DNA from 2 places in the Paenibacillus sp. FSL M7-1455 genome. Region 2 is predicted to be linked to the other one. Evidence: predicted binding sites of a transcription regulator. Region 2 holds the regulator's gene; the other holds the start of a gene.
What was found. The regulator CtsR, encoded in region 2, represses protease genes until heat stress. The targets are predictions, from matches to a motif close to ATGGTCAATAAAGGTCAAACA.

Region 1: the regulator CtsR is predicted to act here: its motif matches at 11,541-11,561, upstream of clpP (ATP-dependent Clp endopeptidase proteolytic subunit ClpP).

What each region holds. Positions count from the first base shown of each region.
Region 1 covers NZ_JBBORO010000001.1:169,486-184,811, forward strand. Annotated here, with positions in the region: gene NYE48_RS00840 (SIMPL domain-containing protein) at 1-148, shown strand, start outside; gene NYE48_RS00845 (ABC transporter ATP-binding protein) at 499-1,467, shown strand; gene NYE48_RS00850 (ABC transporter permease) at 1,464-2,315, shown strand; gene NYE48_RS00855 (ABC transporter permease) at 2,312-3,118, shown strand; gene NYE48_RS00860 (polyamine ABC transporter substrate-binding protein) at 3,259-4,245, shown strand; gene NYE48_RS00865 (DUF2087 domain-containing protein) at 4,397-5,584, shown strand; gene NYE48_RS00870 (PdaC/SigV domain-containing protein) at 5,785-6,891, shown strand; gene nrdF (class 1b ribonucleoside-diphosphate reductase subunit beta) at 6,978-7,934, opposite strand; gene nrdE (class 1b ribonucleoside-diphosphate reductase subunit alpha) at 8,013-10,097, opposite strand; gene nrdI (class Ib ribonucleoside-diphosphate reductase assembly flavoprotein NrdI) at 10,084-10,443, opposite strand; gene clpP (ATP-dependent Clp endopeptidase proteolytic subunit ClpP) at 10,730-11,326, opposite strand; tRNA gene NYE48_RS00895 (tRNA-Arg) at 11,641-11,715, opposite strand; gene NYE48_RS00900 (sugar-binding transcriptional regulator) at 12,016-13,056, shown strand; gene gap (type I glyceraldehyde-3-phosphate dehydrogenase) at 13,183-14,193, shown strand; gene NYE48_RS00910 (phosphoglycerate kinase) at 14,470-15,326, shown strand, end outside.
Region 2 covers NZ_JBBORO010000001.1:5,459,168-5,474,493, reverse strand. Annotated here, with positions in the region: gene NYE48_RS25155 (GNAT family N-acetyltransferase) at 372-1,547, shown strand; gene NYE48_RS25150 (CtsR family transcriptional regulator) at 2,137-2,598, shown strand; gene NYE48_RS25145 (UvrB/UvrC motif-containing protein) at 2,627-3,151, shown strand; gene NYE48_RS25140 (protein arginine kinase) at 3,178-4,239, shown strand; gene clpC (ATP-dependent protease ATP-binding subunit ClpC) at 4,336-6,786, shown strand; gene radA (DNA repair protein RadA) at 7,037-8,404, shown strand; gene disA (DNA integrity scanning diadenylate cyclase DisA) at 8,417-9,493, shown strand; gene pssA (CDP-diacylglycerol--serine O-phosphatidyltransferase) at 9,549-10,277, shown strand; gene NYE48_RS25115 (DUF1573 domain-containing protein) at 10,374-10,769, opposite strand; gene NYE48_RS25110 (PIN/TRAM domain-containing protein) at 10,977-12,053, shown strand; gene ispD (2-C-methyl-D-erythritol 4-phosphate cytidylyltransferase) at 12,113-12,817, shown strand; gene ispF (2-C-methyl-D-erythritol 2,4-cyclodiphosphate synthase) at 12,814-13,302, shown strand; gene gltX (glutamate--tRNA ligase) at 13,354-14,817, shown strand.

The sequences.
Region 1 (15,326 bases), 5.3 Mb from region 2:
CAGCCAAGGGGATGTCAGCAATCCGGTTATCTTTAACGAAGCGAAAATGTCCGTCGCTACCGCAGCCGATTCCGGGAACTCCACGGCCGTTTCCCCAGGCGAAGTGAAAGTTTCGACGCAGCTCAGCGTGCAATATGAATTGAAGTAACCGCGAACATGCGGAGACCGACCGCCCTGTTTTCGGAGAGCATACATCTGCTCGCCGGGAAAGGGCGGTTTTTTCGTGAAATGTACATATGTAGCTTTTTCCTGTCGAATCCTATAGAAAAGTGTTGTACCCAAGGGGAAAAAACGGTATAGTGAATATGCGAATTTCTGTAATTTGCAAGAGGATTGCCGGAATCACCGGCGAAACTTTCGAATATTGAATCGTTTGAGCCTGGTAAGCCATACCCATGGATATGGCTTTTTTTTCTTAGCATGTTTTGATTTCCATGATATTTTTCATAAAAAGCCGGATTCCAGGAATCCTGAAGCACCGATAGGGGGTTATGCACCTTGATTGATCTTGTCCAGGTTGATAAGCATTTTGACGGACAAATCGTCGTGCATCCGCTGTCGCTGAACATCGAGGAGGGAGAGTTCCTGACTCTGCTCGGTCCCAGCGGCTGCGGCAAGACGACGATACTTCGCATGATTGCCGGTTTTGAGCAACCGACCCATGGCGACGTCGTATTGGCAGGTCAGAATGTCACGAAACTGCCGCCGAACCAGCGGGATTTGAATCTCGTATTCCAGCACTACGCGCTGTTTCCGCACATGACGGTCGAAGAAAATATCGCCTTCGGGCTGAAAATGAAAAAAATTCCGAAGGACGAGCAGAAGAAACGGATCGAAGAAGCGGTCGCGATGACGCAGCTGACGGCGCTGACCTCGCGTTATCCGCACCAGCTCTCCGGCGGACAGCAGCAGCGCGTCGCCATCGCCCGCGCCATCGCCAACAAGCCGAAGGTGCTGCTGCTCGACGAGCCGCTTGGCGCGCTGGATTTGCAGCTGCGCAAAAACCTGCAGTCCGAGCTGAAACATTTGCAGCGCTCGCTGGGCATTACGTTCGTTTATGTCACGCATGACCAGGAAGAGGCGATGATGCTGTCCGACCGGATCGTCATCATGAACGGCGGCCGGGTCGAGCAGGTGGGGACGCCGAGGGAGATTTACGCTACGCCTAAAACCTTGTTCGCCGCGACCTTTGTAGGGGAAAACAACATTTTTTCTTCGAGCGAAGGGCTTTTTGCCGTCCGGCCGGAGAAACTTCGTCCGGTGCGCGAGACGGAAGGCGCCCGCGTGACGGGGGTCATTCAGGACGTGTTGTACCTCGGCAACGTGCATAAGCTGACGGTCCATCTCGACCAAGAACCGATGTCGGTGACGATCGCCCTGGATTTCACGGACGAAAGACCATGGCAAATCGGCGAGCGGATCGGGGTGAACTGGAGTCCGAAGGACGAGGTGGTTATCGGGGCATGAACAAATCGAAGTTTTTGATGGTACCCGTACTGCTTTGGGCGGCATTGTTTCTGCTGATTCCGATGCTCATCGTGGTGGTCGTTTCTTTTCTAAGCCGCGACACGCTGGGCAATGTTGTCTTTCCCTTCAGCTTGACGGGATACAAGACTTTTTTTGATTCGCTGTATCTCGGGATCTATTGGGATACGCTCGTGTTGTCCGTCGTAACGACGGTCGTTTGCTTGCTCGTCAGCTACCCGCTGGCTTATTACATTGCGAATGCAACGCCTAGAATCCAAACCTGGGGACTGATCCTCATCACGATTCCGTTCTGGATCAATTTCCTGATCCGTACGTATGCCTGGGTGCTGCTGCTGCGGACGCAGGGCATCGTGAATTCGGTCCTGCTGCATTTCGGCTGGATCCACGAGCCGATGCAGATGCTGTATACCAAGGGGGCGGTGCTGCTCGGCATGGTATACAACTTCATACCGTTTATGGTGCTGCCGATTTACGTGGCGCTGGAGCAGATGGACAAGCGGCTGCTGGATGCGGCCAGCGATCTTGGGGCGACGCGCTGGAAAGCGTTCCGCCACATTACGCTGCCCCAGAGCAAATCCGGCATCATGACGGGCTGCGTACTCGTATTCGTGTCCACGTCGGGGATGTTCGTCGTCACGGACATTCTGGGAGGCGCGAAATCGATGATGATCAGCAACATCATCCAGTCGCAGTATTTGGGGGCGCGCAACTGGCCGTTCGGTTCGGCCCTGTCCATTATTTTCGTGGTCACGTCGCTGATTTTGATCCTGTTGTTTAACCGGGCCATGCAGTCGAAGGCCGACCGTGCAAAGGAGGGGACCGCATGAAAAAGAAAAGCCATCCCCTCTTGGGGCTTCATTCGCTGCTGCTGATGATTTTTATCTATGTGCCGATTTTGCTTATCATCGTGTACTCGTTTAACAATACGAGGTTAAGCGGAGACTGGAAGGGATTTACCTTTGAATGGTACGCCTCGCTGCTGGATAACCGGCATGTCATGGAGGCGCTCACGAACAGCTTGACGGTTGCGGTCGTTTCCACGGTCGTGGCCACGCTGCTGGGGACGCTGGCGGCCTTGTCGCTCCGGAACGTGGGCAAACGGTGGAAAGGCGGCATGAACAGCCTGATGTACCTGCCGGTCGTGATCCCGGACATCATTATGGGCTTGTCGCTGCTGGTGCTGTTCAGCCAAATGCATATCCCGCTTGGCAAAGCGACGGTCATTATTGCCCACATTACGTTCAGCATGTCCTACGTGTACGTGGTCGTCACCGCGCGGCTTGCGGGCATGGGCCGTCAGCTTGAGGAAGCCGCCTCCGATCTCGGCGCCACCGGCTGGCAGACGTTCCGGTACGTAACGCTGCCGCAAATTATGCCGGGCATCGTCTCCGGGGCGCTGATCGCCTTCACGATGTCCCTCGACGATTTTATGGTCAGCTTTTTCGTCGCAGGCCCAAGCTCGACCACGCTGCCGATTTATATTTACGGACAGGTCAAGCGGGGCATCTCGCCCGAGATCAACGCGCTGTGTACGCTGCTGATTTTGGTGAGCGTCGTGCTGATCCTGCTTGCGCAGTTTATTTTGAACCGCGGCAAAGGGCAGAAAAAACACAAAATGCTTCCGATTTAACAACGATCCTGGCGGGGAACCGCATCATTTCCAATTAAAAAACGGAGTAACGGAAAGAGAGGAGATATGTAACTGTGAAAAGAAAGGGTATCGCCGGCTTGCTGCTGGCAGGGGCTATTGCCGCATTGTCATTGACCGCTATGGGGGGCTGTTCCTCCAAGGAGTCGCTTCATATTTACAGTTGGGCGGACAATTTCGACGAGGACGTGCTGAAGGACTTCGAAAACAAGTACAACGTCGATATTACGTACGACACCTATGCAAACAATGAGGACCTGCTGGCCAAAATCAAAGCAGGCGGAGGCGGCTATGATCTGATCCAACCATCCGATTACATGGTGGCCACGATGATCAAAAACCAGCTGCTCGAGCCGCTCGACATGAAGAACATCCCGAACTTCGCCAACATTCAGGAGTCGCTGAAAAATCCGGCGTTTGATCCGGGCAACAAATATTCGATCGTCTACATGTCCGGCGTGACCGGGATCGCGTATAACAAAAAATACGTGAAGGACAAAATCGACAGCTGGGAAGACCTGTGGAACCCTGCCTACAAAGGGAAAGTGCTGCTGCTGGACGATAACCGCGAGGTCATCGGCATGGCGCTGAAAAAGCAGGGGCATTCGAACAGCACGACCAACGAAGGCGAAATCAAAGCCGCCGTTGACGATCTGAAAAAGCTGGTGCCGAGCGTCCTGGCCTTTGATACGGACACGATCAAGCAAAAGATGATTCAAGAGGAAGGCTGGATCGGCACGGTATGGTCCGGCGACGCCGCTTTCATCGTCAAGGATAATCCGGATATCGAATACGTGGTTCCGAAGGAAGGATCGACGATTTTCTCCGATAACTACGCGATTCCGAAAGGCGCGAAAAACAAGGAGCTGGCCGAAAAATTCATCAACTACATGCTGGATCCGCAGGTCAGCGCGAAAAACTACGAGTCCATCGGCTACAGCGATCCGAACGCCAAGGCGATGCCTTATCACAGTGAAGAATACCGCAACAACCATATGATCAACCTGTCCGAAGAAGAACTGAAACGCACCGAATGGCTCGGCGACGTCGGCGAGACCCTTCAGGTCTACGACCGTTACTGGACCGAACTGAAAAGCGGGCGGGAATAACCGTCAATCGTGATTAAAGCATATGAAACAAGGCCCCTTTCCATCAGGAAAGGGGCTTTTTGCGCGCTGAAACAAAAAGAAATTTGATAAAACATAGACAATAATATAAAATGTCTAATATATAATAAATAATTCAGGAGGTTGTTTATTGGTGGAAAGCGTTTCGGATGAATTGCTGAATGCGGATATTCATGATTTGAAGAGGGGGTACAAAGAGGATTCCCTGCTGGATACGTACACATGCCTTGTCTGCGGATACCAAACGGAAAAGGGGATCGTCTATCAGGAAGCGGGCGTGTTTTACGAAGCGGAAAAATCGATGCGCCGCCACATTCAGCAACAACATCATTCCATGCTCGATTACTTGCTTAGCCTGGATAAAAAAATGACGGGACTGACCGATTTGCAGCGCAAGCTGATTGGTTATTTCCATCAGGGGCTCACAGATCACGACATCATTGCCGAGTTGGACGGAGGGAGCACTTCCACGATCCGCAACCACCGTTTTATGCTGCGCGAGAAAATGAAGCAGGCCAAATTGTTTCTGGCGGTCATGGAGCTGATGGAGGAAGGCGGGAAAAATGCCGGCCGGACGGCTTCCGTCCCAACCAAGCCATCCCAGTCCAAGCTGCCGGGAGCGCCGGGCATATCCGAAGACGAACGGGAGAAGATCGTAAGCAAATATTTTACGGCCGGGCCGGAAGGCCCGCTAACTTCTTTTCCGAAGCAGGAGAAACGCAGGCTGGCCGTGCTGCGCCACATTGCCGGCGATTTCGAGGCAGGGCATACCTACACGGAGCATGAGGTAAATCAGATCCTGGAAGCCCGTTTCGAGGATTACGTCACGCTGCGCAGATTTTTAATCGAATACGGTTTTTTGGACCGCAAGCCGGACGGAAGCCAATATTGGGCCAAACAGCCTGAAAACCAAGGAAAGGGGAAGAAAAACATGAAGGACCAACAACGCAGAAAAGAATTGGTCAACGAATATATGAACACGCCGCGTCCGATGGGGGTGTTTCAAATCCGCAACAAGCAAAGCGGCAAAATCTACGTGACCAGCAGCACCAACATGCCCGGCGCGATAAACGGCCAGAAGGCGAAGCTGGCTTCGAACTACCACGTCAGTCCCGAATTGCAAAAGGATTGGAAAGAGCTTGGCGAGGATGCCTTTGCCTTTGAAATTTTGGAGGAGCTGCGCCCTGACCCGCAGTCGCCCAACGATCTCGAGCAGCAGCGGGTATACAAGGAAAAGGTGGCCCAGATGGAGAAAGCGTGGCTGGAAAAACTTCAGCCTTACGACGAGAAGGGCTATAACCGTCGCCCCCGGGCCAAATAACCATCGGCAGAGCGCGGCTCCCGAACAAAGCCGGAGAAATGAACAAATTTATACTTTTTCCCTTGGTTAACGACAATACTGTAACCGGGTTTGTCATCTATTGCCATGGCAAGTTTTATATAATCGTTCCATGGGTAATGAAAGTAATCGTTCATATGACTAGCATATGCGGCAATGTTTGGAGAGAGGGGATTTTAAGGATGAACAAAGGAATGAAGTGGGGAGCGGCCGTGCTGGCCGCCGGCGTGCTGTTTGGCGGAGCAAGCGTAACGGGAGGAAACGTGCAGGCGGCTCCTGCAGGCAAAACGGCAGCCAAGCAAAACGTCCAGCCTGCGGTAACGCTGAAGGCTAACGGCAAAACGCTGACGCAGCAGGGGAAAATCGTCAACGGCAACACGATGATTCCGATCACGGTGCTTCGCGACGCATTGGGCCTGCCGCTTCATTATAATCCGGGAACGAAAACGTACAGCGTCGGCAGCGGCATCATGAAGCTGAATCTGGAGGTATCCGATTACGGCGTCGGCACCAATCTGAACGGGTACTCCATTTACGATAACAGCGGCAGCGACCAGTATGAAGCAAAGAACCTGAACGGCCACTTGTACGTGCCTTTCAAGCTTCTGGGCGATTATATGGGCATCAAGGGGACGTGGAATCCTTCCCTGAAGTCATTGGAACTCGGCAAGCAGACGATGAACAAAATCGGCATCACGAGCGAAACGATCACGAAAACCAACAAAAACGCGAGCATCGTCATCCATTATCCGAAAGTGAGCGGGCTTGGCGAGGACGTGGAGCAGAAGATCAATGCCGTATTGAAGGAAAAAGCGGAGCAATTCGCGAAAAGCAGCGAGGAGCAGGCAAGCCATCGGGACGGCAAGATCGAGCACACGTACGACTTCGTGCAAAACTTTGCGGTGACGTTTAACCGCGAGGGCGTGCTGAGCATCGTCACGGACCAATACGGCTACACGGGCGGCGCGCACGGCGGCACGTTCCGCGAAGGCCTGACCTTCTCCCTGAAGGACGGCAAACAGCTCGGATTGGACGATCTGCTGAAGGCTGCGCCGGATTACAAGCAAAAACTCGATCGCATGCTGAAGCAAAAAACGAAGGACACGGCATTTAGCGACGTTACCGCCGGCCTGAAGGACCAACCCGATTTCTATCTGAAAGAAGGAGGATTCGCAATCTTCTACCAGCAGTACGAAATCGCGCCTTACGCGGCAGGTTTTCCGACGTATGCCTTCAGCTTCGGCGAGCTGCTTCCGAAAGGAACCGACCCGTTCGCGGCGTTTAAATAACAAATGAAAACAGGCGGCAAGGGATGACTCCCTATGCCGCCTGTTTTTTTATTGTTATGATCCCTAGCGCATTCCCGCCGGGCATTTTATACGTCAAATACGAAGTCCTCGTCGGACAGCGGTTCGATGTTGATCGCGCGCACATAGCCGTTGCCTTTTTTCGAGAAAAAGTCGTGCTGCTTCGTATGCGTGCTGATGCCGTTGAACACGATCGGGTTGATCGGCTCTTCAGGGAAATGAGGCTCGAAGCCGAGGTTCATCAGCGCTTTGTTGGCGTTATAGCGGACGTAGGTTTTGACTTCCTCCTGCAAACCGATCGGAGCGTACAATGCATCGGTGTAGACGACCTCGTTCTGATACAGCGTCTCCAGCAGCTCATACAGCTCTTTTTGCAGCTGAGCCTGTTCCTCAGGGGTAAACGTCTGGAACAGCTCTTGGGCGAGCAGGCCGACGTACAGGCCGTGTATGCTCTCGTCCCGGATGATGAGGTCGATGATTTCGCCGCTGCTCGTCATTTTGCCCTGGCCGGCGAGATAAAGCGGATAGAAGAAGCCGCTGTAGAACAGGTAGCTTTCCAGGAAAACCGAAGCGGCCATGGCCCGGTACAGGTCCTGATCGGAGTTGATGTTTTTGTACCAGGACTCGATTTGCTTCGCTTTGAACTGCAGCTGCTCGTTTTCTTCGACCCAGCGGAAAATCGCGTCGATTTCCTCCGTCGAGGCAAGCGTCGTGAAAATGCTGCTGTAGGATTTGGCATGGATCTGCTCCATCATGGACATGAAGCCGAGCACAGCCTTGCGCTGCAGCCCTTCCACATGCTCCAGGATCTTAGGCATGCCTACGCCGCCCTGCAGCGTGTCAAGCAGCGTCAAGCCGCCGAGGACATGCTTGTAGACCGTACGCTCGTCGTCCGTCATTTTGATCCAGTCCATTTTGTCGTCGGACAGGGGGATTTCGTCGTCGGTCCAGAACTGCATAATGTTTTGCTGCCAGAACATCAACGTAAAATCGTCGTCCGGCCGGTTCCAGTTTACTGCTTTCATTAGGCGATAGCTCCTTTATATAAGAAGGCAACGAGGGACCCGAGGTCCCCGCGATTGCCTTGCCGTATGATCAATTTTTTAGACAGCGCAGCTGGTGCACTCTTCAATGGACAGCTTTTTCGTCCGGGTGTAATACAGCGATTTGAGCCCCTTCTGGGCGGCGTATACGTAAAAACGGGACAGCTCGCGGGTCGACACGGTGCTGTTGACATGAAGTACGGTCGAAATGCCTTGATCCACGTGCTGCTGAATCGCGGCGATCATGTCGATCAGGCGGAACTGGTCGATGTTGTAGGCCGATTTGTAGTACCACTGCGTCTCCGCGCTCAGGAACGGCATCGGATAGTAGGTCGTCGAATTTGCGTATGTACGCGTTTCGATGTGTTCGACGATCGGCATGACGCTGGACGTGGCGTTTTGGATGTACGAAATGCTTTGCGTCGGCGCGATCGCCAAACGGTAGGCATGGTACAAGCCGTGTTTTTGCACTTGCTCCTTCAGGCGGGCCCAATCCTCCGGAGTTGGGATTTCGATGCCTTCAAACAGCTTCTGAACGCGTTCGGACGTCGGACGGAAGTCCGTCTCGAGATACTTGTCGAAGTAAGTGCCTTTGGCGTATTCGGATTTTTCGAAATCTTTGAATGTCTCGCCGCGGTCGCGGGCGATCTCCATGCTTTTTTCGATGGAGTAGAAGTTCATCATCATGAAGAACGTGCTGGCGAACTCTCTGGCTTCCGCGCTTTCGTAGGCGATTTTGTTTTTCGCAAGGTAACCGTTCAAATTCATGGCCCCGAGTCCGACGGAATGCAGTTCGCGGTTCGCGCGCTGCACGCCTGGGGCGTTTTCGATCTTGGACAGGTCGCTGACCACCGTCAAGGCTTCGATGCCGACATGGACGGAATCCTTCACCTTGCGTTGTTCCATCACGTTGACGATGTTCAGGGACGCCAGGTTGCAGCTGATGTCGCGGCGGATGATGTCCTCGATGCCGTAGTCGTTGATTTCCGACGTCTCCTGCAGCTGGAAGATCTCGGTGCACAGGTTGGACATTTTGATCTGGCCGATATCCTTCAGCGCATGCACGCGGTTGGCGTTCGTTTTGTTCACGATGTAAGGATAACCGGATTCCAGCTGGGTGGAAGCGATTTTCGTCAGCATGTCGCGCGCGCTCATCACCGTTTTTTTGGTGACTTGGTCGTTGGCAAGCAGCTCCTCGTACATCTCGTCCATGTCCAGGTCGTCCAAATGTTTGCCGTAGGCTTTGTAGACGGAATATGGGCCGAATACGACGAGCGGCTTGTTTTGAGCGGCAAGCTCATAAAATTTGTTCGGAATGATGAGTCCGATGGACAACGTTTTGATTCTCAGTTTTTCGTCGGCGTTGATTTTTTTCGAATCCAGGAATTCGATGACGTCCCAGCCGAAAATGTTGTAGTATCCGGCGCCCGATCCTTTGCGTTGGCCCATCTGGTCGGCATAAGAAAAGGCATCCTCCATGAGTTTGAGCACGGGCATGATGCCTTTAGCCGCTCCGGCTACCCCTTTGATCGGTTCTCCGCGTCCGCGAAGCTTCGAGAGGTTCACCGCCACGCCGCCGCCGATTTTGGACAGCTGCATGCAGGTTCCGAGCACGTAGTTGATCGAGTTGAGGGAGTCGTCCATTTCCAGAAGGAAACAGGATACCAGCTCGCCGCGGCGGCTTTTGCCCGCGTTCAGGAAGGTCGGCGTCGCCGGCTGCAAGCGCTGGTCGATCATGGCTTCCGCGATCCGCAACGCCTTCCCGATGTCCCCGTCTCCCAGATGCAGGGCTACGATGGCCACCCGGTCCGGATACTGCTCGAGGTACATCGTTTTGTCGTTCGTCTTCATCGCGTAGTCCTTGTAGAACTTCGAGATCGCCATGTAGGACTGGAACTGGAAGTCGCTTCTTGCCGTCAGGTTAAACACGGATTCGACTTCCTCGTACGTGTATTTTTCAAACACGTTTTCGTAGTAGTCGTTTTGGATCAGGTAGTCGAGTTTTTCCCGGAGGGAACCGAACTTCATCGTGTCCTTCTCGACTTCCTCCATAAAGGCTGCGACCGCTTCTTTATCTTTGGAAAGCTGGAAATAACCGTCAGCCCCCCGCTGCATCAATTCGTTGTTCAATTCAATATGCTTCAATAGTCCGCACCCTTTCAACAAAAGTTTCTATATCCTGCGTTGTTCCCGACAGCTCGAATTTCGTGAGGATCGGCACATCGTACATTTCGGAGATCGTGTCCGCGCTTTTGGCGAAGCGGGGGCCCCAGTTCCGGTTCCCGCTGGCCGATACGCCGCGCAGCATTTTGCTGTTGCGGGACAGGAACGATTTTACTTTCTCGGGGACCTGCCCGAAACCGGTCGTGTATGTCACGAGCACGTAAGGCTCGTCGATTTCATCCTTCTCGGCGATGGACACGCTCCGCATATTCAGCTTGTTTATGAAACGTCTGACATTCCCTGTCTTGGAATCGTAGACAACCAGCATACTCTATCACTCCTACCGAATCTTTGCAAAAAAAACGACGCTGCGTCCTTAGGCGAATGCAAGTCGTAATAGGTTATATATGATGTTTGGGATCAATATGTAGTTGGTAAATTGAATTTTACATCAATATATTGGGTTCGTCAATGGACAAATGACGAATTCCCTATGAGAGCGGTTGCGCTAGAACAGGTAGAATCGGCGGCAGGGCGCGGCAAAAAAGGGCTCCCGAAAGATCAAAAAAAGATCTTTTCGGGAGCCCTTGACGTCCTGCATCTAGATATGGTGTTTAGACGCTTTGGACCGGAGGATGCTCAAGCACTTTATCGATAATGCCGTATTCAGCTGCATCCTGCGCGCTCATGAAGTAGTCGCGGTCGGTGTCGCGCTCGATGCGCTCCAGCGGTTGGCCTGTACGTTCGGCCAGGATGCGGTTCAGCGTGTCGCGCATTTTCAAAATGCGGCGGGCGCGGATTTCGATATCCGTTGCTTGTCCTTGGGCACCGCCCAAAGGCTGGTGAATCATGATCTCGCTGTTCGGCAGCGCGTAGCGTTTGCCTTTGGCGCCTGCATTCAGCAGGAATGCGCCCATGGAAGCGGCCAGGCCCACGCAGATGGTGGACACATCCGGCTTGATGTATTGCATCGTATCGAAAATCGCCATGCCGGCCGTGATGGAACCGCCTGGGCTGTTGATGTAGAGGTGGATGTCTTTGTCAGGGTCTTCGGCAGCCAGGAAAAGCAGCTGGGCAATGATCGAATTGGCTACCACGTCGTTGACATCGGATCCCAGGAAAATGATGCGGTCTTTCAAAAGGCGGGAATAGATGTCGTAGGCGCGTTCGCCGCGGTTGCTTTGTTCAACGACCATAGGTATATAACTCACGTGGAAAACCTCCCTATATAGATGGATATGCGGATGTTGCAACATTCGGTCCCGGACCGCGGGCCAACGGGGAAGGCAACGGGCCGGACCATCGGGTCCATGCCGCTCCCGGTCGAACGCGATCCTTGAATGTTTGCAGCGTCCTTGGATCAACTATCGATGATTCTATACTTACTCTTACCGTATTAACCACATGATAAACAATTTCGAACAAAAAGTCAAAGAAAGTCAAACTCAGGGCAAAAAAAATAGCCATGATTGGCTTTGGCTGTTGAGGTTAATCTTATGGTAGATGCTTTTCATTAAAAATAAAATGGCGCGCCCGCGAGGAATTGAACCTCGATCTCAGGCTCCGGAGGCCTGCGTCATATCCATTGGACCACGGGCGCATATTTCAAACGCTGCTTCAATCGGATTTCCGGAAGGCCGCAGCCTCATATATTCCGTACAGCAAGAGTTATTATATGATAAATTTTGCGGAATTGCAAGCAGATGTTTTGAAACCGTGGAAAATAGCCCGCAAACGCCTGTATAAGAGGAAAGAATAATGTGAAGGATAGACGGTGGACTACTTGCAACAAGGGGTGAAATTGAGTAGAATATAAGTGGGACTTAAATCGTTACTGTGGGACGTTTTAGGGCCAGGGAGCAGGAGAGATGGAAGTTGAAGTTGCAGGAGTGGAGAGCAAATGCGGAAAATATTAGAGATACAAAAGCAGCTTCTGCCTGATCTCATGGACGTGCTCAAGACAAGGTACAACATTCTCCATCAGATCATGCTCTCGGAGCTGATCGGCCGGCGTACGCTGGCGGCCTCGCTGCATATGACGGAGCGGGTGCTGCGCGCCGAGACGGATCTATTGAAAGCCCAGGGGCTTATCGAAATCGATAGCTCCGGCATGAGGATCAGCGAAGCTGGGCGAAGGCTGCTGGAAGAGATGGGCCCGATGGCCAAGGAACTGTTCGGACTGAACGAGCTGAGCGAGAAAATCCGCCGTACATACGGCCTGAGGAAGGTCGTCGTCGTGCCGGGGGATTGCGAAGCATCGCCGCTGACGAAGCGCGATCTCGGCCGCGAAGGGGCGAAGGCGCTGCTCGGCGTCATGAATCAGGAAGACACGATTGCCGTCACGGGAGGTTCCACGCTGGCCGCGGTGGCGGAGGAACTCAATCCGCATGCTTCCGTCTCGATGAAGAACAGCTGGTTCGTTCCGGCGAGGGGCGGACTTGGCGAAAGCGTGGAGTTTCAGGCCAATACGATCGCTTCGACCATGGCCAAACGCGTAGGCGCCCAATACCGGCTGCTGCATGTCCCCGATCTGCTGAGCGACGACGCTTACCAATCGCTTGTGCAGGACCGCAATATTCAGGAAATCGTGGACGTAATCCGCAGGTGCCGCATCATCATGCACGGCATCGGCGACGCGATGGAGATGACCCGGAGAAGAAGGCTGGATCCGGCCGCAGCGGAGGAGATTCAGCGGGAAGGCGCGGTAGCGGAGTCTTTCGGCTACTATTTTAACGAGCAAGGCGAAGTGGTTCATCGCATGATTACGCTGGGCCTCCGGCTGGAGGACATCATCCGGACGGAGATCGTGATCGGCATTGCCGGCGGGAAAGACAAAGCGACGGCCATCCATTCCGTGCTAAGGTTCGGCCACGAGGACATTCTCGTGACGGATGAGGCGGCGGCGGTCGAAATCTGCAGGCAGATCGACGAACAAGGCTAGGAAGGGCATTAACCCCGTTATCAACACAGGCGCAATTGCCTGTTTTGAATAAATCATGAATGTTGCCTTCCGGCTTGCCGGCATGACAAACATTCACAAAATAAGAAACTTTGGGAGGACTATTCAATGAGTGTAAAAGTAGGCATTAACGGTTTTGGACGTATCGGACGACTCGCATTCCGCCGCATTCAAAATGTGGAAGGCATCGAAGTTGTGGCAATCAACGACTTGACTGATGCTAAAATGTTGGCTCATTTGCTTAAATATGATACAACGCAAGGCAAATTCGACGGGGACATCGAAGTTCATGACGGTTACTTCAAAGTAAACGGCAAAGAAGTCAAAGTTCTTGCAAACCGCAACCCTGAAGAACTTCCTTGGGGCGAGCTTGGCGTCGACATCGTTCTGGAGTGCACAGGCTTCTTCACGACGAAAGAAAAAGCCGAGCTTCACCTGAAAGGCGGAGCGAAAAAAGTCGTAATCTCCGCTCCTGCAACAGGCGATATGAAAACGATCGTTTACAACGTAAACCATGAAACACTGGACGGAACCGAAACGGTCATCTCCGGCGCTTCCTGCACAACGAACTGCCTGGCTCCAATGGCTAAAACGCTCAACGACAAGTTCGGCATCGTATCCGGCCTGATGACGACGATCCACGCTTACACAGGCGACCAAAACACGCTGGACGCTCCGCATCCAAAAGGCGACTTCCGCCGTGCTCGCGCCGCTGCCGAGAACATCATTCCAAACTCCACTGGCGCTGCAAAAGCAATCGGCCTGGTGCTTCCTGAGCTGCAAGGCAAACTGGACGGCGCCGCTCAACGCGTGCCTGTACCAACAGGTTCCCTGACTGAACTCGTTACGGTTCTGAACAAGAAAGTAACGGCTGAAGAAGTCAACGCGGCCATGAAAGAAGCGTCCGACCCAGAAACTTACGGCTACACCGAAGACGAAATCGTATCCTCCGACATCAAAGGCATCACGTTCGGTTCGCTCTTCGACGCAACTCAAACCAAAGTGCTGACTGTAGGCGACCAACAGCTGGTAAAAACCGTTGCTTGGTACGACAACGAAATGTCCTACACGGCTCAATTGGTTCGCACATTGGCATACTTCGCGAAACTGGCCAAGTAAGAATAGCCGGTCAAGCGGAATATACGGAGCGGAAACAGAACCTTTGTTTCCGCTCTTTGTAAATTGAATGCGGACATCCGATCGGAAGCCGCCTTTCGGATGGCCGCGGATTTCCGAATTGAATTGAAGAGGATACAAGCATACATCCGATTTGGATAGAGACAGATGGAGAGTTTGGATAGATAAAACAAGAGGATTGAAAAAATCCCGAAACGAACGAGCTTGTCCCCTGTAATTCCTGAATAAAAACAAAAAATGGGTACGGAGGAACGAACCATGAACAAAAAATCTGTGCGTGATGTGGAAGTAAGCGGCAAACGCGTATTCGTGCGCGTGGACTTCAATGTGCCTTTGGAAGACGGAAAAATTACGGACGATACGCGGATCCGCGAAACGCTGCCAACGATCAAATATTTGACCGAGCGCGGCGCGAAAGTGATTTTGGCAAGCCATATGGGCCGTCCAAAAGGCGAATTCGTCGATTCCCTGCGCCTGACGCCTGCAGCGGAACGCCTGTCCGAACTGCTCGGCAAACCGGTCGTGAAAGTGGATGAGGCCGTAGGCGAAGCGGTTAAAGCCGAAATCGCGAAACTGAGCGACGGAGACGTGCTTTTGCTCGAAAACGTGCGTTTCTACCCTGGGGAAGAGAAAAACGATCCGGAGCTGGCCAAACAGTTCGCCGAACTGGCCGACCTGTTCGTCAACGACGCATTCGGCGCCGCTCACCGCGCCCATGCTTCCACGGAAGGCATCGCGCATTACCTGCCGGCTGTATCCGGCCTGCTCATGGAAAAAGAACTGAGCGTGCTCGGCAAAGCTTTGTCGAATCCGGAGCGTCCGTTCACGGCCATCATCGGCGGTTCGAAAGTCAAAGACAAAATCGACGTGATCAACAACCTGCTGAACATCGCGGACAACGTGCTGATCGGCGGAGGTTTGTCCTATACGTTCATGAAGGCGCAAGGATATGAAATCGGCATGTCTTTGTGCGATAATGAGAAACTGGATGTAGCGCTCGGATTTATCCAAAAAGCGAAGGATCTCGGCAAAAACTTCCTGCTTCCTGTCGATATCGTCATCGCGGACGACTTTAGCGCAAGCGCGAACGTGGATATCGTGGAAGTGGGCAACAT
Region 2 (15,326 bases):
TTCGCGCAGTTTTCATGCACATATTCCCGATTGCGCTGTGGATGATCCCTAACGCATTTGGGCCATCCACAGAAAAAGCGACAATACGATCATTTATTTTCATTTTGTGCACATACTTATCCCACTCGCACACACCCCGTCTGCTTTTCCTTAAAATTTCGTCCACAAATTCACAAATTCATCCCCATCATTCACAGGTTTTGTTCTAATTTATGCAATAAAGCCCCGCCGTCGTTTTTAGAATTCCTGATCTTGTGGGTAATTCATTGACTTTGCCAGGCCTGTTTGACATACTCGATGTGTAATCCACAGAAAGTCGCAATTGCTTTGTTAATTTATCGTTTTACGAATACATAGCGAGGTGAAACGGGATGGAGATCAGAACATTAAAACCGGAAGAATTCGATGCCGCGATGGAGCTGGGCGAGTACGCCTTTCAATACAAGATGACCGCGGAGGCGAAAGAGAAAGCCAGGAAACGATTCAAGCCCGAAAATACATGGGGCATGTTTGATGAAGAGGGGCGCCTAAGCGCCAAGCTGGGTCTGCTCAACGTGGACATTTTCGTCAACGGCAAAAAAATGCCGATGTCCGGGGTAGCCGGCGTGGCCACATGGCCCGAATACCGTAGACAGGGCTTGGTGAAGCAGTTGCTTACCCATTCGCTGCAAGTGATGAACGAATCCGGAAAGCTGATCTCTATGCTGCATCCGTTTTCGTTTGCGTTTTACCGTAAATTTGGCTGGGAAATGTTCAGCGATTTTATAAAATACGTCATTTCTACGGAAAAACTGCCCGCCAAACAAGTTACGGAGGGTACCGTTCGCCGCGGCGTGACGGATATCTCGGTTTTAAACCGTGTCTATGAAGCTTACGCCAGCCGTTACAACGGCATGATGGTTCGGGATGAAGACCGCTGGAAGCATGCGATCCTGAACGACGAAGAGGACCAAACGGCCGTATATTACGATTCAGCGGGCGAACCGCAAGGTTTCCTCTTATATAAAGTCCAGAAGCAAGAAATGCAGGTGTACGAGTTTATTTACCTGACGGAAGAAGCCAGACAGGCGTTATGGACGTTTATCGGCAATCACGATTCCATGATCAAACAAACGGTGCTCGATCATATGCCGGTGGATGACGGTTTGACATACATGCTGGCGGATCCGCGAATCACGCAGGAAATCGTTCCGTTCGGGATGGCCCGGATCGTAAACGTTCCCGGCTTCATTGAGGCATATGCCTTCCAAAGCGACGGAAAGGAGCAGGCATGGACGGTTCAGATTCAGGACCCTTACGCCCCTTGGAACGAAGGAAAGTGGAAAATCGCGTTGTCTCCGGAGGGAACAGCAGCCGTAACGGCCGCAGATCCGTCGGAACCGGTACAGCTAAGCTTGGATATCCAGACCTTGACGACGATGATGCTCGGTTACAAACGTCCCGGCGAGTTGTTGAACATGGGAAGATTGGCAGGCGAGCCGGAAGCGGTCGCATACTTGGAACGGGTGATCCCCCTTGGCCGAACCTTTTTGTTGGACTTTTTCTAAAACATTTCCGGGCCGCCGGATGCCCGACTCTCCTGCATGAATGCAGGGGAGTTTTTTATTCGCGAAATGAGGCATAAAAGCACGGAAACAAGGGACGGATGCCTGTCTTTAAAGCAATTCTCACTAAATGCGATATTCTTGTACGCTTATAGGGATGGAATAAAGCAAAAAGGTCAAAAATGATAAAAGATGCTGGGAAAGGCAAAACGGCGTACATACCGATTGCGGAGCAATTTTACGGGCGCCCCTTGGCAAAATGCGAGAATGTGTTATAATATAGTCAAAGAAAGTCAAAGTCAATTATTGATCAAACATGCATATACTGTTGGAATCCTGCAGATTATGTATGATCCGAATGGTCTGAAGTTACACTAACCATGCGCTGCTGAAGACCCTGCCGCCGTCTGTTGCGGCTTGTAGGGTTACGGTTCGCATGACGGCTCTTTGGTTAATGTCCATAGTAAATACCGGGATCATCGGCCGCGAATATGGGGTAACTCGGCTTGGCTTTCTGCAAGCAATACGCGGATTTTGCGCGAAGTCCGGAACCGGGCGGAAGCAAAATCCTGAACCAAGTGGAGGATGAACGATGCGTAATATCTCTGATGTTATTGAACAATATCTGAAGAGTATTTTGCATGAGAGTCCCAACGGTTTGATCGAAATACAGCGTAATGATTTGGCGGACCATTTTTCTTGCGTGCCTTCCCAAATCAATTATGTCATAAGCACCCGTTTTACGCTGGAAAAAGGTTATCTCGTGGAAAGCAAGCGCGGAGGCGGCGGATACATCCGGATTCGGCGCATCGATCTTCCGCAATATTCGGCGCTTCATACTCATCTGCATCAGACGATTGGCGATACCATCGACCAGACGGTCGCGGAAGGGCTCATCTACCAGCTGGAGGAGGCCCGGGTTCTCACCAAACGTGAAGCGAACATGATGCGGGCGGCCGTTTCCAGGGAGGCTTTGATGGTCAAACTTCCGTACAGGGATGAATTACGTGCAAGAATGATGAAGGCGATGCTGATTTCTTTGTTAGGCAAATAAGTCTACAGGGAAAAGGAGGTACAGCAATATGTTATGCCAAGAATGCGGTAAAAGACCCGCGACGCTGCATTTCACCAAAATCGTAAACGGCGAAAAAAATGAATTTCACATTTGCGAAACTTGCGCAAGGGAAAGAGGAGAGATGCTTCCCGGCACCTCGGGAGGGTTCTCCATACACAGCTTGCTATCGGGGCTGCTCGATTTTGAAACCGCGGGCAAAGGGATGGCCAGCAGCGTCAAAACCCCCCAATCCCTGCGGTGCGAGGAATGCGGAATGACGTATACCCAGTTCAGCAAAATCGGCCGGTTCGGCTGCAGCTCCTGTTATAAATATTTTGGCGACCGCCTCGATCCTTTGTTCAAAAGGGTGCACGGGAACACCGTCCACGTCGGTAAAGTACCGAAAAGAAGCGGCAGCCGGATTCAATTGAAACGTCAAATCGACGATTTGAAGCTCGAGCTTCAGCGGCGGATCCAACAGGAGGAATTCGAGGAAGCCGCCCAGCTTCGGGATCGAATCAGAACGCTTGAAAAAGAAATGGCAGGACAGTAAAGTATTCGCTTAAGGAGGAATGCGTGATGCCCAATCTCCGGTTTACCGAGAAAGCGCTGAGCGAATGGATGCGGGGGACGGCAAGCGACTCCGACATCGTGATCAGCAGCCGGGTACGGATCGCACGGAACCTGCAGCACATGCCTTTTCCCCTTTTGGCCACGCGCCAGCAGTCGGAGGAAGTGCTCAATCGTCTGGCCCAAGTGGCGGAGACTCCGAATCTTAAGTCTTTAGGGACGTTTTATACCGTCAAGCTGGATGAAATCGAGCCGATCGACAAAAGGGTGCTGGTCGAAAAGCACTTGATCAGCCCAAGCCTCGCAGGCGAGTCCCAAAACGGAGCCGTCATGATCAGCGAGGACGAATCGGTCAGCATTATGATTAACGAAGAGGATCATCTTCGCATCCAATGTCTGTACCCGGGTTTCCAGGTCCGCGAAGCGTGGGAAAAGGCGACCGCCATCGACGACCTGTTCGAAGCCGAGGTGGATTACGCTTTTGACGATAAGCGCGGTTACCTGACCAGCTGTCCGACCAATGTGGGAACAGGACTCCGGGCATCGGTGATGATGCATCTGCCGGCCCTTGTGATGACGCAGCAGATTAACCGGATTTTGTCCGCGGTCTCGCAAGTCGGCCTGACCGTAAGAGGAATTTACGGGGAAGGCAGCGAAGCAATAGGTAACCTGTTTCAAATCTCCAACCAGATCACGCTCGGGCAAACCGAATACGAAATCATCGATAACCTGCACAGCGTCGTATTGCAGATCATCGAACACGAAAAAAACGCGCGGGCACGCCTTATGAACGATTCGCGACTGCGCATTACGGATCGGATCAAACGGTCTTACGGCATTTTGTCGTATGCGGAGGTCATGGATTCCAAGGAGGCCGGGCAGCGGTTATCGGACGTGCGTCTGGGGATAGACCTGGGGATCGTGCAGGGACCTTCCATTCCGGTGATGAACGAACTGAACGTCATGACGCAGCCGGGTTTTTTGCAAAAAAAATACGGCCACGACATGAACAGCGAGGAACGCGACATTTACCGGGCAAGGTTGATTCGCGAGACTCTGGCGAAAGCCTGAGCCGAAGTTTTAGACTGAAAGCAAACGAGAATTCGATGGAAACGAGAATGCAAAAATTCTTGAAATCATATTTCAAACTCATGGAGGTGCAGGAGAATGATGTTCGGAAGATTTACGGAACGCGCTCAGAAAGTGCTGGCACTCGCTCAGGAGGAAGCCGTCCGTTTAGGACACAACAACATCGGTACGGAGCATATTTTGCTTGGGCTGATTCGCGAGGGTGACGGCATTGCCGCGAAGGCATTGATCGGGCTAGGACTCGGACTCGAAAAAATCCAGGATGAAGTGGAAACGCTCATCGGCAGAGGTCAGGAGCAGCCGACCAATATCGCCTACACTCCGCGCGCCAAAAAAGTCATCGAGCTGTCCATGGACGAAGCCCGCAAGCTGGGACATACCTACGTGGGGACGGAGCATATCCTGCTCGGACTGATCCGCGAAGGGGAAGGCGTTGCGGCCCGCGTATTGAACAATTTGGGCATCAGCCTGAACAAAGCGCGCCAGCAAGTGCTGCAGCTGCTTGGCAGCAGCGAGGCCGTATCCAGCCACCACGGTTCCCAGGCCAACGTCAGCACGCCGACGCTGGATTCTCTGGCCCGTGACCTGACGGCCATTGCCAAAGAGGGCAACCTGGATCCGGTCATCGGACGGAGCAATGAAATCGAGCGCGTCATTCAAGTGCTCAGCCGCCGTACCAAAAACAACCCGGTACTGATCGGCGAGCCCGGGGTAGGTAAAACCGCGATCGCGGAAGGACTCGCCCAAAAAATCATCAACAACGAAATTCCGGAAACGCTTCGCGACAAACGCGTCATGACCCTCGATATGGGTTCGGTCGTGGCCGGCACCAAATACCGCGGCGAATTCGAAGACCGCCTGAAAAAAATCATGGATGAAATCCGCCAAGCCGGCAATATCATCCTGTTCATCGACGAGCTGCATACGCTGATCGGCGCAGGCGGAGCGGAAGGCGCAATCGACGCCTCGAACATTCTGAAGCCGTCGCTGGCCCGCGGCGAGCTGCAATGCATCGGCGCCACGACGCTCGACGAATACCGGAAATACATCGAAAAAGATGCCGCCTTGGAACGCCGCTTCCAGCCGATTACGGTGGATCAGCCTTCCCCGGAAGAAGCGATCCAAATCCTGTTCGGCCTGCGCGACCGTTACGAAGCCCATCACCGCGTGAAAATTACGGATGAAGCGATCGTGGAAGCCGTGAAGCTGTCCGACCGCTACATTTCCGACCGGTTCCTGCCGGATAAAGCGATCGACCTGATCGACGAGGCGGGTTCGAAAGTAAGGCTTCACACGTACACGATCCCGCCAAACCTGAAAGAGCTGGAAAGCCGTCTCGAAGACATCCGCAAGGAAAAGGATTCGGCGGTGCAAAGCCAGGAATTCGAAAAAGCGGCGGCGCTTCGCGACACCGAGCAAAAAATCCGCGAAGAGCTTGAAATCACCAAAAACCAATGGAAAGAAAAACAAGGCCGCACCGATTCCGAGGTAACGCCGGAGGATATCGCGCAAGTGGTATCCAGCTGGACCGGAATTCCGGTACGCAAGCTGAAGGAAGAAGAAACCGAACGCCTGCTGAACATGGAGAACATTCTCCATGAACGCGTCATCGGCCAGGAAGAGGCGGTCAAAGCCGTCAGCCGCGCCGTTCGCCGCTCCCGCGCCGGCCTGAAGGATCCGAAACGTCCGATCGGTTCGTTTATTTTCCTCGGTCCTACCGGCGTAGGTAAAACCGAGCTGGCACGCGCCCTTGCGGAAGCGATGTTCGGCGACGAAAATGCGGTCATCCGCATCGACATGTCCGAATACATGGAGAAACACTCCACGTCGAGACTGGTCGGAGCGCCTCCGGGATACGTCGGTTACGAGGAAGGTGGCCAGCTGACCGAGAAGGTTCGCCGCAAACCGTATTCCGTCGTGCTCCTCGACGAAATCGAAAAGGCGCATCCGGAAGTATTCAACATCCTGCTGCAGGTGCTTGAAGACGGACGCTTGACCGACTCCAAAGGCCGCGTGGTCGATTTCCGCAACACGCTGATCATTCTGACGTCCAACGTCGGGGCGGAAGCGATCAAACGGAACTCCACGCTCGGCTTTACGGCGGTCAACGATGCCGGCGCCGACTACAACAACATGAAAGACAAAGTCATGGGCGAGCTGAAGAAAAGCTTCCGTCCGGAGTTCCTGAACCGGATCGACGAAATCATCGTCTTCCACTCGCTGGAAGAGAAGCACATCGCCGAAATCGTCTCGCTGATGGCCGAAGAACTCCGCAAACGGCTGCGCGAATACGACGTGGACTTTACGCTGACAGACAAGGCCAAAGCGTTCCTGGCGAAGGAAGGCTACGACCCTGCTTTCGGTGCCCGTCCGCTGCGCCGCGCGATTCAGAAGCATATCGAGGACCGTTTGTCCGAAGAGCTTCTGACCGGCAAGGTGGCCAAAGGCGACTCGCTGGTAATCGATGAGGAAAACGGCGAGTTGACGGTAAAAAAGGCGGATAACGTATCCGCAACGTCCGAAGCGTAATGAAAGCTACAGCTTAGTTTAATGAAAAGGATTGACCCGCTGCTGCTGGTTTAGCGGCGGGCCAGTCCTTTTTTTGTGTGACCGGATACGGATGGAACGATGCAAGCCATAAAACCGTTTTTCTATTCTTTATGTAAACTTTTTTCAAATACTTTACGATAAAACTTAATAAATGGTAAAATTATAATAATGCCAATTTTCTGAGTGATCGACAAATTTAGACAAAATCCATTACCTCTAAGGAGAGATCATGGCTAAAACGAAAACGAAATTTTATTGCACAGAATGCGGCTATGAGGCTGCCAAATGGTATGGCAAATGTCCGGGTTGTCAAGCTTGGAATACCATGATCGAAGAAACCGAAAGCGTCATTAAAACGCAGGGGATGAATTCTCCGCTCTTTCATAGTAAAGAAAAGGCGCTTTCGATCATAAATATAGAAAGCAGCAATGAAGCGCGCGTGCATACCGGCATCGGCGAGCTGAACCGCGTGCTCGGCGGAGGGATCGTGCCGGGGTCGCTCATTTTGGTCGGCGGCGATCCGGGGATCGGGAAGTCGACGCTGCTGCTGCAAACCTCGCATGCGTTGACCGTGTCGGGCCTGCGCGTCCTGTATATCTCCGGGGAGGAATCGGTACGCCAGACCAAACTTCGCGCCGACCGGCTCGGAGCCTTGTCTCCGGAGCTGTACGTGCTTTGCGAAACGAACATGGATCTGATCGAGGAAGCGATCAACAGCATTCAACCGCAGTTTCTCGTGATCGACTCCATCCAGACCGTATACATTCCGGAAGTGACGAGCGCTCCGGGCAGCGTGGCCCAGGTCAGGGAGTGCACGGCCCGGTTCATGCGCGTAGCGAAAGGCATGGGCATTGCAACCGTTCTTGTCGGGCATGTTACGAAGGAAGGAGCCATCGCGGGTCCGCGACTGCTTGAACATATGGTGGACTGCGTGCTCTATTTTGAAGGTGAACGGCATCATACATACCGTTTGCTGCGCGCGGTGAAAAACCGCTTCGGGTCCACGAACGAGATCGGCATTTTCGAAATGAACGAATCCGGACTGGTGGAAGTGGAGAATCCGTCCGAACTGTTTCTGTCCGAACGTCCGCTTGGGGTGGCCGGCTCGACGGTGGTGGCCAGCATGGAAGGAACCCGGCCGGTTTTGGTCGAGCTCCAGGCGCTTGTATCCGCCACGCATTTTCCGTCGCCGCGGCGGATGTGCACGGGCGTCGACCATCACCGGATGGGGCTCATTATCGCCGTGCTGGAAAAACGGATGGGCATGTTCCTCCAGAACCAGGACGCCTATTTGAATGTAGCCGGAGGCGTGAAGCTGGATGAACCGGCGGTCGATTTGGCGATTGCTGTCAGCATCGCCTCCAGCTTTCGAGATATTCCGACAAAACCGTATGACGTGATGTTCGGCGAAGTAGGCTTGACCGGCGAAGTCCGGGCCGTCTCGCGTGCCGAGCAGCGGGTAAGGGAAGCCGAGAAGCTCGGCTTCAAACGGATCATCATGCCGGAAAAAAGCTTGAAGGGGTGGAAGCACCCCAAAGGAATCGAAATCATTGGCATCAATACCGTGGCAGATGCGCTAGCGGTCGCGTTAGATTAGGGGGCATAAGAGATGAAGGAACCGAGCCAATTGGATAAAATGAATGACCTGCTCAAGCTGGTTGCACCAGGCACCCCGTTTCGGGACGGCCTGGAAAACGTGCTGCGAGCCAAAACCGGCGGGCTGCTTGTCGTCGGCTACAGTCCGGAAGTGATGGAGGTGGTCGACGGCGGTTTTTCGATCAACTGCGATTTTTCGCCGAACTACCTCTACGAGCTTGCCAAGATGGACGGAGCGATCATTTTGAGCGAGGACCTGAAGCGGATTCTGTACGCCAATACCCAGCTGATTCCGGATTCCTCCATTTCCTCGACCGAAACGGGCATCCGCCACCGTACCGCGGAGCGCGTCGCCAAGCAGACCGGAAAGCTGGTCGTGTCGATTTCGCAACGCCGCAACATTATCACTTTATATCAAGGCACGCTTCGATATGCGCTGAAGGAAATCGGCGTTATTCTGACGAAGGCGAACCAGGCGCTGCAAACGCTGGAAAAATACCGGGCGGTGCTGAACCAGTCGCTTACCAACCTCTCGGCATCAGAATTCGAAGAGCTGGTGACGGTACCGGAGGTCGTCAATGTCATTCAGCGGGTCGAAATGGTGCTGCGCATCAAAATGGAGATTAAGCGCTATATCAATGAGCTGGGCAACGAAGGCCGGCTGATCAGCATGCAGATGGAAGAGCTCGTCAGCAACATGGAAGAGGAAGCATGGCTTCTGTACAAGGATTACGCCCGCGAAGACAACGACGACAAAATCCGCGAGATGATATCCGGACTGAAGCGGGCTACCGACGATGAACTGCTGGATATCCATTACGTCATGCGGCTTCTCGGCTATCCGATCTCGGCGGCGAATTCGGAGGAATCGATCGCTCCGCGCGGATACCGCATCCTGAACAAAATTCCGCGGCTGCCGAACGTTATCATCCATAATTTGGTCGAGCGTTTCGGCCGGCTTCCGCATATCATGATGGCAACCATCGAGGAATTGGATGAAGTGGATGGAATTGGCGAAGTCAGAGCCCGCAACATCAAGGAAGGTTTGAAGCGGTTGCAGGAGCAAGTGTTCATTGACAGACAAATTTAAATGCCATACAATCAAGTGATGATACGGGGGTACTAAAAAAATTCGAGGTGAAATAATGTTTACGAAATCAATTCCGAACATGTTTACGTTAGGTAACTTGTTTCTCGGAATGGTAGGAATTATGCTGGCCTTTGACAACAAATTCAGCTTGGCAGCCATCATGATCATTATTGCGATGCTTTGCGACGGATTGGACGGCCGGGTGGCCCGGGCGCTCAATGCACAAAGTGAATTCGGCAAGGAACTGGATTCTCTCTCGGATGTCATTTCTTTTGGAGTTGCACCCGCACTTATCATGTACGTTACTTCTTTTCATGGCATGCACCATGCGCTCATCTGGGCCGTGACGGCCATATTCCCGATTTGCGGCGCTTTGCGCCTCGCAAGGTTTAACGTTCAATCCGGGATTCCGGGCTATTTCATTGGTTTGCCTATACCGGCTGCAGGTGGCGTTTTGGCCACGTTGTCGCTGTTCCATAAAGAAATTTCGGCTCCTTACATGATTTTTGCCATGTTGGTCCTGTCGTATTTGATGGTTAGCACGGTGAAGTATCCGAATTTCAAGAAAGTGGGGCTCCCGAAAAAAGCCGTGATGTACGCCCCCGTCGTGATTATCGCGGGAGTCGCCGTCGCCGTGATTTTTCCGGATCAGATATCCAAGCTTATTTTCGTTCCGCTGGTGCTGTATGCGGCCTACGGATTAAAGCAAAACGTGGAGAAGCTGACCCGCAGACGGAATCATGACCAATCGGCGGATCAAAACGTGTTTAACGATCATTCCTAGCCGGAAAAATAAAAAGCATTTATTTCTCGCTGTCCGCAGCGGAAATAAATGCTTTTTTTGTTGCCGTTTATTCGAATGCGCGGGATTGCTTTCGTTCTATGACAGATTAAACAAGCCAAGCGTGGAGCATTTCTGGGACTCCTTCTGGACGACTTCATCCATGTTGATGCCGAGGAGGTTGCACAAGGCCGACATGTAAAAAATATTGCGTCCCAGTTCGGCGCTGATGATTTCCTTGCAGTTTTCGCATAACTCTCCGCGTACGTGAGTCCGGGCCACGTCTTTCGCTTCCTCCAGGCTCACTTCGGGTTCAAAGGACTGTTTGGTGGCGTGGAGTTCGATACAGCCGCAGTCCGTAACGGCCTTGGCAACAGCCCGGTTGACGGATGCGCTGCTTTGCCCGTTTTTGGACAAGACATCCAGCAGACTGCGGTGACGGAGCAACAATTCGGAAACCTGATCCTGAAAAGCCTGTAAACTTGGTGCGCTCATTTTTCCTTTTCACCTCTAGCTTAAGAATTGAGTTCATTATATGCCAGGCATTTGCCCATTTTCAACCAAAATTGAGACTCCTAACGAAAGGACCTTTTGCAGATCCGATAGAAAAATTTGGGCTGCGAAGGATTATGTGCTCCAAAATTGGACCATACTGCTAAGGAAATATGTATGACTGATACAATCAAGGAGGTGTGGGAACTTATGCTGAGAAAATTCATCGTGGCGTTTGCCGGTCTGTGCGGCGCTTGGACAGGTTATACCCTTCATCAATCAGCCGGATGGACGTTCCCGAGTTTAGGTATTGATCAATCCGTATGGGGCAGCTTGATGTTTGCAGGACTTGGAGCAATTTTATTTTTGTTGATAGGTTCCCTGTGCGCTCAGGCGCTCGCGGCACGCTTTCAATCGATGATCCAGATGTTTGCGGGAATGCCGATGAATGAACTGGCGGCGGGAGCGGCCGGTTTGACGGGAGGTTTGCTGTTATCCCTGCTGATCTATCCGAGCCTTGCTTGGGCGGGAAAAGCGGGTGAGATTGCAGCCGTGGGGCTGACGTTGTTTTGCGGCTACATCGGATTCCGGGTCGGTTTGGACAAAAAAGACGAGCTGGCGACGCTGTGGACCTCGGGACGGTGGAGCAAGGCCGATGCGTACGAGGACCGGAAAATCGAAGAGCATAAAATTTTGGACACCAGCGTCATTATCGACGGCCGCATCGCGGATATTTGCAAAACCGGGTTTATCGAAGGAACGATCGTCATTCCCGAGTTCGTGCTCGAAGAGCTGCAGCATATCGCGGATTCGTCGGATTTGCTCAAACGCAACCGCGGCCGCAGAGGGCTCGATATTTTGAACAAAATCCAGAAGGAGCTGGACGTTCGGGTCCTGATCTACGAAGGGGATTTCGAGGAAATTTCCGAAGTCGACAGCAAGCTGGTCAAGCTGGCCAAGGTGCTGCAGGGGAAAGTCGTCACCAACGATTTTAACCTGAACAAGGTGTGCGAGCTGCAGGGCGTGTCGGTGCTTAACATCAATGATCTGGCAAACGCCGTAAAGCCGGTCGTGCTGCCGGGAGAAGAGATCATGGTACAGGTCATCAAGGACGGCAAAGAACACGGCCAAGGCGTGGCCTATCTGGATGACGGCACGATGATCGTGGTCGAGGGCGGGCGCGATTACATCGGCAGCATGATGGAAGTGCTGGTGACAAGCGTGCTTCAAACTTCGGCCGGACGGATGATCTTCGCCAAACCGAAACTGTTGGAAAAAGCCCAGTAAAAGGGGTATGATGGGGGTATACATTTTTTCTTACGGTGGTTGAGGAGGCAAATCTCGTTTTGGACAATCAAAATAGCGTGGGCGTCGTGGTGGTTTCCGCGGGCAAGGGTTCAAGAATGGGGACCCGCGAAAGCAAGCAGTACCTGCTAATGGACGACAAGCCCATCGTGATCCATACATTGGAGGTCTTCGACCGGATGCCGCTGGTTCGGGAAATCGTCCTGGTGACCGGAGCGGAAGACATCGAACGATGCGCCGGGTGGATTGACCGGTACGGGCTTCGCAAAGTGGCGAAAATCGTGCCGGGCGGCAAGGAAAGACAGCAGTCCGTATATAAAGGCTTGTTAGAGATCAGCACGGAATGGGTAATGGTTCATGACGGCGTCAGACCGTTTGTCGAACCGGAAAGAATCGAGGCATGCCATCAAAAAGCCCTGCTCACCGGGGCGGCGGTGCTGGCGGTTCCCGTGAAGGATACCATCAAGTGGGTGAGCGGTTCGGGAATGATCGAAGGAACCCCCGACCGCCGAAGTCTGTGGGCGATCCATACCCCACAGGCTTTTCGTCTTTCCGATTTGAAAAAAGCGCATGAGCTGGCCGAGGCCGACGGCTTCGTCGGCACGGACGATTCCATGCTCGTGGAACGAATGGGCATTCCCGTTGCGGTCGTCGAAGGCAGTTACACCAACATCAAAATCACGACGCCGGAAGATCTGGAGTATGCCGCATTCATGTTAAAACGCAGGGGAGAGAAGAGTAGATGATACGAGTAGGACAAGGATTTGACGTGCATCAGCTGGTGGAAGGCAGGCCGTGCATCATCGGGGGCGTCACCGTTCCTTACGAAAAAGGCTTGCTTGGCCATTCCGACGCGGACGTGCTTTTGCACGCGGTGACCGATGCGATTCTCGGCGCGCTGGGGCTTGGCGATATCGGCAAGCATTTTCCCGATACCGATCCGAAATTCAAGGACGCAGATAGTTTGAAGCTGCTGCTGCATGTATGGGAGATGGCCAAGGAGCGGGGATACCGCCTGGGGAACATCGACTCCACCATCATCGCGCAGAAGCCGAAAATGGCGCCGTACATCCCGCAGATGGCCGAGGTGATCGCCCGCGCCCTTGATGCGGACCTGGAACAGGTGAACGTCAAGGCGACGACGACTGAACAGCTCGGCTTCACCGGCAGAGGCGAAGGAATCGCGGCGCAATCGGTTGTCTGCCTTGTCAAAGATGTGCTATCATCTTGAAGGATTTGAGCGGTAGAAACGTAAGTAAACACAATGCGGAGGGGTATGACCATGACTGATAAAGTTCGCGTACGGTACGCACCGAGTCCTACGGGACATTTACATATCGGAAACGCCAGAACGGCGCTGTTCAACTATTTGTATGCCCGCAATCAGGGCGGGGACTTCGTGATCCGGATCGAGGATACCGACGTCAAGCGCAACATCGCCGGGGGCGAAGAAAGCCAACTGAAATATTTGAAATGGCTCGGCCTCGATTGGGACGAAAGCATCGATATCGGCGGGGAGTACGGACCTTACCGTCAGACCGAACGTCTCGACATTTACAACAAATACACGCAGGAGCTGCTGGACAGAGGGCTTGCTTATTACTGCTACTGCACGGAAGAAGAGCTTGAAAAGGAACGGGAAGAGCAGCTTGCGCGCGGCGAAACCCCGCGTTATTCCGGCAAGCACCGCAATCTGACCGAAGAGCAGCGCAAGGCGTACGAAGCGGAAGGGCGCGTGGCAAGCATCCGTTTCCGCGTTCCCGAAAACAAAACGTATACGTTCGACGATATGGTCAAAGGAACGATTTCGTTTAATACCCAGGATACCGGCGACTTCGTCATCGTCAAAAAAGACGGCATTCCGACATACAACTACGCGGTCGTCATCGACGATCACCTGATGCAAATCAGCCACGTGCTGCGCGGGGAAGACCATATTTCCAACACGCCGCGGCAGCTGATGATTTATGAAGCGCTCGGCTGGGAGCCGCCGCGTTTCGGCCATATGACGCTGATCGTGAACGAAAACCACAAAAAGCTCAGCAAACGGGATGAATCGATCATCCAGTTCATCGAGCAATACGACCAGCTCGGATATTTGCCCGAAGCGCTCGTCAACTTCATCGCCCTGCTCGGCTGGTCGCCCGAAGGGGAAGAGGAGATCTACAGCCTGGAGGAATTGATCAAAATCTTCAATCCGGACCGTCTGTCGAAAAGCCCGGCGGTGTTTGACCAGAACAAGCTGGCGCACCTGAACAACGCATACATTAAAAAAGCCGACCCGGAACGTATCGCCAAGCTTGCGATTCCGCATTTGCAAAAAGCGGGCCGCCTTCCTGCCGAGCTTTCCGCCGAACAGGAAGCGTGGGCGAAAAAACTGGTTGCCCTGTACCAAGAGCAAATGGTCGCCGCTTCGGACATCGTCGAATTATCGGCCATGTTTTTCCGGACCCATCTGGAAGTGGACGCCGAAGCCCTGCCGATTTTGGGCGAGGAGCATGTGCCGGCCGTGCTGAAAGCCTTGCTTGAAAAAATCGAAGCTTCCGCCGAATATTCGGCGCCGCAGATCGCGGCCATGATCAAAGAGGTGCAAAAGGAAACGGGCTTTAAAGGCAAACAGCTCTTTATGCCGATCCGCGTGGCGCTGACGGGCCAGATGCACGGGCGCGACCTGAACGAAACGATCTATTTGCTCGGCAAGGACCGGGTCATCGAACGGCTGAGATCGCAGATCAAGGGAGCTTGACCGGGAAGGCTGCGCCCAAATCCCGAAAACTTTCTTGTCAGCCCGATGTATTTTCGGATATAATAACTACCAAAATAAGATCTATAGAGCCTGTCTATAAGAACAGGCCGGATATTATAGACGAAGTGATCGAAAGAGCGATGAGCAGGAGAAGTACGCTTTAGCCTCAGGCATTTACCAGAGAGGATAACCTCATGGAGAATTTGCTTTCCATGCTGGCTGGAAGTTATCCATATGCCGGCTGCGGAAATGCGCCTGTGAGCTGCATGGATGAGCGGTTCCGTCCGGAGCCGTTAGACTATGCCGGAAGGTCCCCCGTTATCAGGGCAATCGAGTGGAATCCAGCCGTGCGCATCAGAAAGAACGACGCGCCGATCAGGCCGGATTCAAGCAGAGTGGAACCGCGTATCATAACGCCTCTGCAGCGTAAGCTGCCGAGGCGTTTTTTGGTTTTCAGGCGAGCCGCCGGACGGCGGCAGCCTGCGCTTATGGGAGCGAAGGAAGAGAAG